Ramlibacter pinisoli: one gene and its partner. The protein of the gene in region 2 binds, or shares a complex with, the protein of the main gene of each other region. Links are inferred from orthologs where the notes say so. Each region holds a gene or a part of one and is shown on either strand. Other genes may lie near its edges.

Region 1 (7,691 bases), 600 kb from region 2 along the record:
CATCGAGAGCGCCTTGCGGCTCGCGCAGCAGCAGGCCCAGCTGACGCTCAGCGCCGAGCCGCTGCTGGCCGCCCTGCGCACCGCCGACCAGCGCCTGGCCCGCGGCGCCGAGCCGCGGCTGACACGCGTGCGCGCCGCCATCGCACGCGACATCGAACGCATCCGCACGGCGGCGGTGGCCGACGTGCCCGGCGTGCTGCTGCGCCTGGACGACCTGGCGCGCCAGGTCGATGAACTGCCGCTGCTCAATGCCGTGGGGCCGGCGGCCGCCCGCGCCACGCAGCAGGCCGAGCCGGCGCCGGTGCGCGCCGCGCCCTGGTGGCAGCAGTGGATCGGGGTGCTGCGCGACGAGGCCCGCGCCCTGGTGCGCGTGAGCCGCATCGACCAGCCGGAGGCCGTGCTGGTCGCGCCGGAGCAGGGCTTCTTCCTGCGCGAGAACCTCAAGCTGCGGCTGATGAATGCCCGGCTGGCCCTGCTGGCGCGGCAGACGGATGCCGCCCGGGCCGACCTGGGCACGGCCTCCGCCGCGCTCACCCGGTACTTCGACCCCGCCTCGCGCCGCACCCAGGCGGCTGCCGCGTCGCTGCAGCAGATGCAGTCGCAGCTGCGCGCGGTGGACCTGCCGCGGGTCGACGAGACACTCGCCGCGCTGGCCACGGCCGGCGCCGGCCGCTAGGGACGGCACCGGTGCGGGCTGCCCTCTGGCTCCTGGTGCTGTTCGCCATCGCGGTGGCGATCGCGCTGTTCGCCGGCAACAACCAGGGCACCGTCACGGTGTTCTGGCCGCCGTACCGGGTCGACCTCTCGCTGAACCTGGTGCTGCTGCTGCTGCTGGCCGCGTTCCTGTTCCTGCACGCCGCCCTGCGCGCGCTCGCGGCCCTGTTCGACCTGCCGCGCCAGGCGCTGCGCTGGCGCAACCAGCAGAAGGAGCGCAGCATGCATGCGCTGTTGCTGGACGCCCTGTCGCACCTGCTCGCCGGTCGCTTCATCCGCGCGCGCAAGTCGGCCGAGGCCGCGCTGGTGCAGGAGACCTCGCTCGCGGCGGCGGGGGCGGGCCCGGGCAATGGCCCGCAACTGCGCACCCTGGCCCACCTGCTGGCCGCCGAGAGCGCGCAGTCGCTGCAGGATCGCTCCGGCCGCGAGGAGCACCTCAAGCGGGCGCTCGAACAGAGCGGCGCCCGCGATGCGCAGGAGACGCACGAGGGCGCCCTGATGCGCGCGGCGCGCTGGTCGCTGGACGATCGCGACCCGCAGGCCGCCATGGGCTGGCTCGACGAGCTGCCCAGCGGCGCCGGCCGCCGCACCATCGCCCTGCGCATGAAGCTCAAGGCGGCACGGCTGGCCCGGCGCACCGGCGACGCCCTGGAAACGGCGCGCCTGCTGGCCAAGCACCGCGCCTTTTCGCCCGATGCCGCTGCCAGCCTGGTGCGCGGCCTGGCCATCGACCTGCTGAACGCGGCCCACGAGCCGGCGCAGCTGCAGCGGGCCTGGGCGGAGCTCGAGCCGGCCGAACGCTCGATGCCGGAACTGGCCATCCACGCCGCTCGGCGGCTGGTGCTGCTGGGTGGCGACACGCACCTGGCGCGCGACTGGCTGCTGCCCGTCTGGGAAAAGCAGCATGAGCTCGGCGACAGCCTGAAGGTCAAGCTGGTCGAGGCGCTGGAACTCGGACTGGACTCGATCGACGGTGCCTGGCTGGCCCGCATCGAGGCGGCCCAGCGCGCCAACCCGCGCGACGCCACGCTGCAGTACCTGGCCGGCATGGCGTGCATGCGCCGCCAGCTGTGGGGCAAGGCCCACCAGCTGCTGCGCCAGGCCCTGCTGGCCCTGCAGGATGCCCGCCTGCACCGCAATGCCGCCCGCGCGCTGGCAGAACTGGCCGAGGAGCGGGGCGACGAGGATGCGGCAGCCGTGGCCTGGAAGCAGGCCGCGCAGGACTGAGCGCGCGGCGGCGAAGGGCAGGGCGCGACGCTGCTCGCACCAACGAAAAAGGGGCCTCGCGGCCCCTTTTTGTTTGGCTGCTGCCGTGCTTACTGCAGCGGCGCCGACGGCGGTTGCTGCTCGAACGGCAGCTTCATGTCGGACAGGTCGCGGCGGGTTTCCACCAGCACCAGCGGACCTTCGTCGATCACGACGACGGGCGGGCGCTCACGCGGCACGTGGATCGGCTTCGGCTCGGCAGCGATGGCGGCCCGGACGGCCGCGATCTTGTCCGCGTCGGAGTTGACCCACTGCAGGCCCGAACTGGCCGCCACTTGCGCCAGCTGGTCGATCGGCAGCTGGAACGGCGTGACCTTCGGCAGCCCCTTGGCGGTCGGCGCTTCGACCGGCGCCTGCGCCGGCGCCGCAGCCTGCACGGCGATCGGGGCCACGGCCGGCTGCGCGGGGGCGGCCGGTTGCGGGGCGGCGGCCGGCACCTGCTCGGCTGCCGGCGCGGCGCCTTCGTCGCTCACGAAGCCGGTGGCGTAGCGCGGACGGCGTTCGCCCTGCTCGGCAGCGTCCGCACCCGTGGCGGGCGCGGCGTCGGTCGGCTCCATGCCTTCGGCAGCGGGGGCGTCCTCGCGGCCCGGCCGGTCGCGGCGGTCGCGGCCGTAGCGGTCGCGGGAGCGGCGCGGTTCGCGGCGCTCTTCCCCGTTCAGGCCCGCACCCGCGTCGCCTTCCGGCTGCGCGGCGGCACCGGCGGCGAGGGCGAAGGCGTTGTCCTGGCCTTCGACCACGGCACCTTCGCTCAGTGCCTGCGGCGCGCCTTCGCGCGGACGGCGCTCGCCGCGTTCACGGCGGCCTTCGCCGCGCTCACCACGTTCACCGCGCTCACCGCGCGGCGCACGTTCGCCACGCGGCTGGGCGTCCAGCTCGGCAGGCTGCTCGGCGCCATCCACGGCGGGGCGCTGCTCGTCGGGACGGCGCTCGTCGCGGCGCTCGCGCGGTGGCCGGTCGCCACGTGCCTCGCGCGGCTCCCTCGGCTCGCGGGGCTCCCGCGGTTCGCGCGGCTCCCGCATCTCCCGGCCTTCCCTCGGCTCGCGGGCCTCCCGTGCTTCTCGGGACTCGCGGCCCTCACGCGCTTCGCGCGGTTCGCGATCACCGCGCTCGCCACGCGGTTCGCGGTTCTCGGCCCGCTCGCCACGCGGCTGGCGCTCGCGGCGGCCTTCCTCACCGATGCGCGGCGGCTGGCCTTCCACGCCTTCGGCGGCGGCCCGCTCGCGGCGCGGCTCGCCCTCGCGGCGGCCTTCGCCACCTCGGCCTTCGCCACCGCGACCGCGGCCACGGCCACCACGGCGGCCGTCGCGCTCGCCGCGCTCACCGCGTTCGCCACGGCCTTCGCGGCCTTCACGCCGCTCGCCCTCGGGCTTGGCGACCACTGCCGGCGCTGCTGCCACAGGCGGGGTGGCCGGCGCGGCAGCGGGAGCGAACAGGCTCTTGAACCAGGCGAAGAAGCTGGGCTCGGCCGCAGGCGCTGCGGTCGGGGCCGGCGAGCGGGCGGGCGCACGGTGCGCGGCCGCAGCCGGGGCGGCGGCAGGCGGCGCGGCCTCGACCGGCTTGCGCTCCGGACGCGGCTCGGCGATGGGCGCCGGCACGTCGGGCAGCACGCCCTTGATGATCGGGTCCTGCTTGTTGGAACGCTCCTGCGAACGGCGCGTGACCTCGGTCTTCTCCTCGACGTCCTCGGCCATGTGGTAGCTGGCCTTCAGGTTGTCCAGGCGCGGGTCGTCGTGCTTGAGCCGCTCCAGCTTGTAGTGCGGCGTCTCCAGCGACTTGTTGGGCACCATGATCACGGCGATGCGCTGCTTGAGCTCGATCTTGGCGATCTCGGTGCGCTTCTCGTTGAGCAGGAACGACGCGACTTCCACCGGCACCTGGCAGTGCACGGCGGCGGTGCTGTCCTTCATGGACTCTTCCTGGATGATCCTCAGGATCTGCAGGGCCGAGCTTTCCGTGTCGCGGATGTGGCCGTGGCCGCCGCAGCGCGGGCAGGGGATGGACGCCCCTTCGGACAGGGCCGGGCGCAGCCGCTGGCGGCTCATCTCCATCAGGCCGAACTTGCTGATGGTGCCGAACTGGACGCGGGCGCGGTCCTGGCGGAGCGCATCGCGCAGGCGGTTCTCGACCTCCCGGCGGTTCTTGCTCTCCTCCATGTCGATGAAGTCGATGACGATCAGGCCGCCGAGGTCGCGCAGTCGCATCTGGCGCGCCACCTCGTCGGCGGCCTCCAGGTTGGTGCGGGTGGCCGTCTCCTCGATGTCGCCGCCCTTGATGGCGCGCGCCGAGTTGACGTCGATGGACACCAGGGCTTCGGTGTGGTCGATGACGATCACGCCGCCGGAGGGCAGCTTCACCTCACGGGCGTAGGCCGACTCGATCTGGTGCTCGATCTGGAAGCGCGAGAACAGCGGGGCGTCGTCGCGGTAGCGCTTCACCCGGGCGGCATGCTCGGGCATGACGTGCGCCATGAACTGCTGCGCCTGGTCGTAGATCTCGTCGGTGTCGATCAGGATGTCACCGATGTCGTTGTTGAAGTAGTCGCGGATGCAGCGGATGACCAGCGACGACTCCTGGTAGATCAGGAAGGCGCCCTTGCCGCCCTTGGCGGCCCCGTCGATGGCATTCCAGAGCTTGAGCAGGTAGTTCAGGTCCCACTGCAGTTCGGGCGCGGTGCGGCCGATGCCGGCGGTGCGGGCGATGATGGACATCCCGTTGGGGTACTCCAGCTGGTCCATCGCCTCCTTGAGCTCGGCCCGGTCGTCGCCCTCGATGCGCCGGCTGACGCCGCCGCCGCGCGGGTTGTTGGGCATCAGCACGACGTAGCGGCCAGCTAGAGAAATGAACGTGGTGAGGGCCGCGCCCTTGTTGCCGCGCTCTTCCTTCTCGACCTGGACCAGCAGCTCCTGGCCTTCCCGGATCGCTTCGTTGATGCGGGCCTGGGAGGCCGACACGCCGGGGGCGAAGTACTGCTTGGAGATTTCCTTGAACGGCAGGAAGCCGTGGCGATCCTCGCCGTAGTCGACGAAGCAGGCCTCCAGCGACGGCTCGACGCGCGTGACGACGGCCTTGTAGATGTTGCCCTTGCGCTGTTCGCGCCCTTCGATCTCGATTTCGTAGTCGAGGAGCTTTTGCCCGTCGACGATGGCCAGCCGGCGCTCTTCGGCCTGCGTGGCATTGATCAGCATCCGCTTCATTGCGTCACCTTCTTGTTCTCACACATCACGACCCGACGGTGCGGGTCCACGATGCCGTGCAGACGCGGACGAAAACGAAGCGGAACGGCCGGGGCGGCGCGTGCTGGATCAGCCGGAGGCTAGATCAGCAGGCGTAGCGGCGGCGCGTGGACGAGGGCGAGGCGCAGGGCGGGGTGCGGGGCGGCAGCTGGGGCTGCCACCCGTGGCGCGCGGGCGGTGCGACGGGGCGGCCCCATGCCGACGGCGACAGGCATGAGCCATCGCCAGCAAGCCAGGAGGAGCGCCATCAGCACGGTTGTCTCGCTTGATCCGCTGCCAGCATTGCTCTGGCAGCTTGTATTCCGTTTGGGTTTCGACACGTGTCGGCGGCTTCGCCCGGGTGGCTGCTGCGGCATCTGGGGCTCGCAACCTGCCTGAGGCGTCGTCGGCATCGACCTGCCAGCGTTACCTGGTTTGGGGGCGTGGACTAAACTCCAGCCAAATCAAACACTTACAGCGTCACGCTAGTGAAACGCATTATAGGGGCCGCAGCGGCCGGCACCCAGCCCGCCGTCAAGACCGTCGCGGTGGGTGAGGAATCGGCCGGCCAGCGCCTCGACAACTTCCTGCTGCGCGAGCTCAAGGGGGTTCCCAAGACCCACGTCTACCGGATCATCCGCAGCGGTGAGGTCCGGGTGAACAAGGGGCGGGCGGCCGCCGACACCCGGGTGGAAGCCGGCGACGTGGTGCGGGTGCCGCCGGTGCGGCTGCCCGAGCGCGTCACCGACGCCGCCGCCCGGCCGGCTCCGGCCCGCGAGTTTCCCATCCTGCTCGAGGACGACCACCTGCTGGCCCTGGACAAGCCGGCCGGCGTGGCGGTGCACGGCGGCAGCGGCGTGAGCTTCGGCGTGATCGAGCAGTTGCGCCAGGCGCGGCCGCAGGCCCGGTTCCTGGAACTGGTGCACCGGCTGGACCGCGAGACCTCGGGCGTGCTGCTGGTCGCCAAGCGCCGCTCGGCCCTGACCCGGCTGCAGGACCAGTTCCGCGGCCGCGAGACCGGCAAGACCTACCTGGCGCTGGTCGTGGGGGCCTGGCCGGCCAACAAGAAGGTGATCGACGCCCCCCTGCACAAGTACCTGCTGGCCGGCGACGATGCCGCGGCGGGCGAGCGGCGGGTGAAGGTGGTGGCCAAGGACGACCCGGACGGCATGCGGTCGATCACGCTGGTGAAGGTGTCGCGGCGGCTGGGGGCCTACACGCTGCTGGAAGTCACCATCAAGACCGGGCGCACCCACCAGATCCGCGTGCACCTGGCGTCGCAGGGACATCCCATCGCCGGCGACGACAAGTACGGCGACTTCGACCTGAACAAGGCCCTGCAGCGGCAGGGCCTCAAGCGCATGTTCCTGCATGCGTGGCGATTACAGTTCCAGCATCCGGCCACGGCCGAACCCGTCGCGCTCGAAGCGCCGCTTCCCCCTGACCTCCAGTCGTTCGCCGAACGTCATGCACAGCCCACGGCCGCGCCACTTTGACCTGATTGCCTTCGATTGGGACGGCACCCTGTACGACTCCACGCGCGTCATCGTGCGCTGCATCCAGCAGGCCGTCGTCGAAGTCGGGGGCACCAGGCCCAGCGACAACGCCGCCGCCTACGTCATCGGCATGAGCCTGGCGCAGGCGCTCGCCCGCGCCGCGCCCGACGTGCCGCCCGAGAAGTACCAGGAGCTGGGCGCGCGCTACCGCTTCCACTACCACCAGCACCAGGACGACCTTAGCCTGTTCGACGGCGTGCTGCCGCTGTTGCGGGAGCTGAAGGAGCGGCGCCACCGGCTGGCGGTGGCCACGGGCAAGTCGCGCCGCGGGCTCGACGACGTGCTGGCTTCGGAGGAACTGCACGGCGTGTTCGACGGCTCGCGCACGGCCGACGAGACCGCCGGCAAGCCGCATCCCCTCATGCTGCAGGAGCTGATGCAGGAGTTCGGCACCGAGCCGTCGCGCACGCTCATGATCGGCGACACCACCCACGACCTGGAGATGGCGCGCACCGCCGGCTGCCCGAGCGTGGGCGTGAGCTACGGGGCGCACGAGCCGCAGACCTTCCAGGTCCACGAGCCGTTGCACGTGGCCCATTCGGTGGCCGACCTGCGGGACTGGCTGCTCGCCCACGCGTGACTGCGATGGACGGCATTCCCCTTTGCAACAGCAAGGACCTGGTCGACGGCAGCGTTGCCGTCCCGTTCGACGTGGTCTACGCCGGCCAGACCTGCCGCGCCTTCGCGGTGCGCTGGCAGGGGCAGGTGCACGCCTACCTGAACCGCTGCGCCCACGTGGCGATGGAACTGGACTGGCAGCCCGACCGTTTCTTCGACGACAGCGGGCAATGGTTGCTGTGCTCCACCCATGGCGCCGTGTACCGTCCCGACACCGGTGCCTGTGCCGGCGGGCCGTGCCGGGGCGGGCTGGTGAAGATCGCCCTGACCGAGCTCGACGGTGTGGTCCGCTGGCATACTGCCTTTAACTTGCAACCTGTTGCCT
Region 2 (3,250 bases):
CTGCCCGCGGTGGCGAACACCGTCGCACCCAGGGCCTTGGCCATCTGGATGGCGGTGACGCCGATGCCGCTGGTGCCGCCCTGGACCATGAAGGTCTCGCCCGCCTGCAGGCGGCCGCGGTCGAAGACGTTGCTCCAGACGGTGAAGAAGGTCTCGGGCAGCGAGGCCGCCTCGATGTCCGACAGGCCGCGCGGCACCGGCAGGCACTGGGCCACGGGGGCCACGCACAGCTGCGCGTAGCCGCCGCCGGCCACCAGGGCGCAGACGCGGTCGCCCACCTTCAGGCCGGCGGCCGCCATCGCCTGCGCATCACCGGCCACCACCTCGCCCGCCACTTCGAGGCCGGGCAGGTCGGAGGCGCCAGGCGGCACCGGGTAGTTGCCGGTGCGCTGCAGGACGTCGGGGCGGTTGACGCCGCTCGCGGCGACGCGGATGAGCAGTTCGCCCGGGCCCGCGACGGGGTCGGGGCGCTCGCCCAGGCGCAACACCTCGGGGGCACCGTAGGAGGTGATCTCGACGGCTTTCATGGTGGCGTTCCTCGTTGCTGTCAGTGCGGGCGTCGCCCGCCATCCATCTCCCGGGCCGGGCCCGGGAGGACGGATCCGGGAATCACTCCTGCGGATCCGTCAGCGTGGCCTGGGGCTGGACGTCGCCAGCCGGGGGCCGGTCGCCGTGCGAACGCTCGCCACGGTCGCCGCGCTCACCCCGGTCGCCGCGGTACTCGCCGCGCGGCGGGCGGTCGCCACGCTCGCGGCGCTCGCGCGGGGGCTGGTCTTCCATGCCTTCCGGACGGTCGAGCAGCGCCTTCATGGACAGCTTGACGCGGCCCTTGTCGTCGGTCTCGAGCACCTTGACGCGCACCACCTGGCCTTCGCTGAGGTAGTCGGTGACCTTCTCCACCCGCTCGTGGGCGATCTGGCTGATGTGCAGCAGGCCGTCCTTGCCGGGCAGCAGGTTGATCAGCGCGCCGAAGTCCAGGATCTTGGTGACCGGGCCTTCGTAGACCTTGCCGATCTCGACCTCGGCCGTGATCTGCTCGATGCGCTTCTTCGCTTCCTCGGCCTTGGCAGCGTCGGTGGCGGCGATGGTGATGGTGCCGTCTTCCTCGATGTTGATCTGGCAGCCGGTCTCGTCGGTCAGCGCGCGGATGACCGAGCCGCCCTTGCCGATGACGTCGCGGATCTTCTCCGGGTTGATCTTCATCGTGTACAGCTTGGGCGCGAAGGTGCTGATCTCGGTCTTGGCCGAGCCCATCGCCTCCTGCATCTTGCCCAGGATGTGCATGCGCGCTTCCTTGGCCTGCGCCAGGGCGACCTGCATGATCTCCTTGGTGATGCCCTGGATCTTGATGTCCATCTGCAGCGCGGTGATGCCGTTGGTGGTGCCGGCCACCTTGAAGTCCATGTCGCCGAGGTGGTCCTCGTCGCCCAGGATGTCGGTCAGCACGGCGAAGCGGTTGCCGTCCTTGATCAGGCCCATGGCGATGCCGGCCACGTGGGCCTTCATCGGCACGCCGGCGTCCATCAGCGACAGGCAGCCGCCGCACACCGACGCCATCGACGACGAGCCGTTCGACTCGGTGATCTCCGACACCACGCGCATGGTGTAGGGGAACTCGTCCTTGCTCGGCAGGCAGGCGATCAGCGCCCGCTTGGCCAGGCGGCCGTGGCCCACTTCGCGGCGCTTGGTCGAGCCCATGCGGCCCACTTCGCCGGTGGCGAAGGGAGGCATGTTGTAGTGGAACAGGAAGCGGTCCTCGAACTCGCCGGCCAGCGCGTCGATGCGCTGCGCGTCGCGCTCGGTGCCCAGGGTGGTGACCACCAGGGCCTGGGTCTCGCCGCGGGTGAACAGCGCCGAGCCGTGGGTCCGCGGCAGCACGCTGTTGCGGATCTCGATCGGGCGCACGGTGCGGGTGTCGCGGCCGTCGATGCGCGGCTCGCCGGCCAGGATCTGGCTGCGAACGATGCGCGCCTCGATGTCGAACAGCAGGCCCTCGACCTTGATCGGGTCGAAGTCGGCGCCCGACTCCTTGAGCGAGGCCAGCACCGAGGCGCTGGTTTCGCGCAGGGCCTGGGTGCGGGCCTGCTTGCTGCGGATCTGGTAGGCGGCGCGCAGCTTGTCCTCGGCCAGCTGGCCGACCTTGCCGATGAAGGCCTCGTCCTTGGCGGGCGCCTGCCAGTCCCAGACCGGCTTGCCGGCGTCGCGCACCAGTTCATGGATGGCGTTGATGGCGATCTTGCCCTGCTCGTGGCCGAACACCACGGCGCCCAGCATCACTTCCTCGGGCAGCTGCTGCGCCTCGGACTCGACCATCAGCACGGCGGCCTCGGTGCCGGCGACCACCAGGTCGAGGAGCGAGTCCTTGCGCTGGGTCTGGCCCGGGTTGAGCACGTACTCGTTGTTGATGTAGCCCACGCGCGCGGCGCCGATCGGGCCCGCGAACGGGATGCCGGAGACGGCCAGTGCGGCGCTGGTGCCGATCATGGCGGCGATGTCGGCGTCGACCTCGGGGTTCAGCGAGACGGTGTGGATGACCACGTGCACCTCGTTGAAGAAGCCCTCGGGGAACAGCGGGCGGATCGGGCGGTCGATCAGGCGGCTGGTGAGCGTCTCGAGTTCGCTGGGCTTGGCCTCGCGCTTGAAGAAGCTGCCGGGGATCTTGCCGGCGGCGTAGGTCTTCTCGATGTAGTCGACGGTGAGCGGGAAGAAGTCCTGGCCGGGCTTGGCCGACTTGGAGCCCACCACGGTGGCCAGCACCACGGTGTCGTCGATGTTCACCAGCACGGCGCCGGATGCCTGGCGGGCGATCTCACCGGTTTCCAGGGTGACCGTGTGCTGGCCCCATTGGAAGGTCTTGGTGACTTTGTTGAAGATGCTCATGGCTTGCCTCTTGGTCTCTCGTTGAGGGTGGAGGCGGGCCGAACACGATGCCATTCCATCAGCGGCCGGCAGGGCCGTTGGTGGAATGACACAGCGCGTATCCGGTCCGGGGTCTCCGATGTGCAAAGCGCCTGAGCCAGCTCGCTGCCGACCCAGGCGCCCTTGCGTTCTGTACGGCCCGGCTTACTTGCGCAGGCCGAGCTTGCCGATCAGCGCCGTGTAGCGCTCGGCGTCGTTGTCCTTCAGGTACGCCAGCAGGCTCTTGCGGCGGTTCACCATGCGCAGCAGGCCACGGCGGCCGTGGTGGTCCTTGGCATGGGTCTTGAAGTGGGGCGTCAGCTCGTTGATGCGGGCGGTCAGAAGAGCGACC

Evidence for each region.
Region 1: the proteins of pnp (region 2) and GON04_RS06840 are in contact, whole or in part, in a cryo-EM structure (PDB 9QH0), measured with the Escherichia coli proteins. The link is inferred for Ramlibacter pinisoli from one-to-one orthologs.

What each region holds. Positions count from the first base shown.
Region 1 is NZ_WSEL01000003.1:1,168,523-1,176,213, reverse strand. The notes cover bases 1,831-5,530. They hold GON04_RS06840 (Rne/Rng family ribonuclease), read right to left. Parts: upstream 5,175-5,530; coding sequence 2,031-5,174; downstream 1,831-2,030. Other genes in these bases: GON04_RS06845 (heme biosynthesis HemY N-terminal domain-containing protein), read left to right, coding at 1,831-1,941. Also shown: GON04_RS06850 (uroporphyrinogen-III C-methyltransferase), read left to right, coding at 1-676; more of GON04_RS06845, read left to right, coding at 688-1,830; GON04_RS06835 (RluA family pseudouridine synthase), read left to right, coding at 5,681-6,688; GON04_RS06830 (HAD family hydrolase), read left to right, coding at 6,660-7,328; GON04_RS06825 (Rieske (2Fe-2S) protein), read left to right, coding at 7,334-7,691. UniProt on the Escherichia coli protein: Endoribonuclease that plays a central role in RNA processing and decay. Required for the maturation of 5S and 16S rRNAs and the majority of tRNAs. Also involved in the degradation of most mRNAs.
Region 2 is NZ_WSEL01000003.1:571,195-574,444, forward strand. The notes cover bases 246-3,250. They hold pnp (polyribonucleotide nucleotidyltransferase), read right to left. Parts: upstream 2,881-3,250; coding sequence 610-2,880; downstream 246-609. Other genes in these bases: GON04_RS03935 (NAD(P)H-quinone oxidoreductase), read right to left, coding at 246-527; rpsO (30S ribosomal protein S15), read right to left, coding at 3,064-3,250. In the rest of the region: more of GON04_RS03935, read right to left, coding at 1-245. UniProt on the Escherichia coli protein: Involved in mRNA degradation. Catalyzes the phosphorolysis of single-stranded polyribonucleotides processively in the 3'- to 5'-direction. Also involved, along with RNase II, in tRNA processing.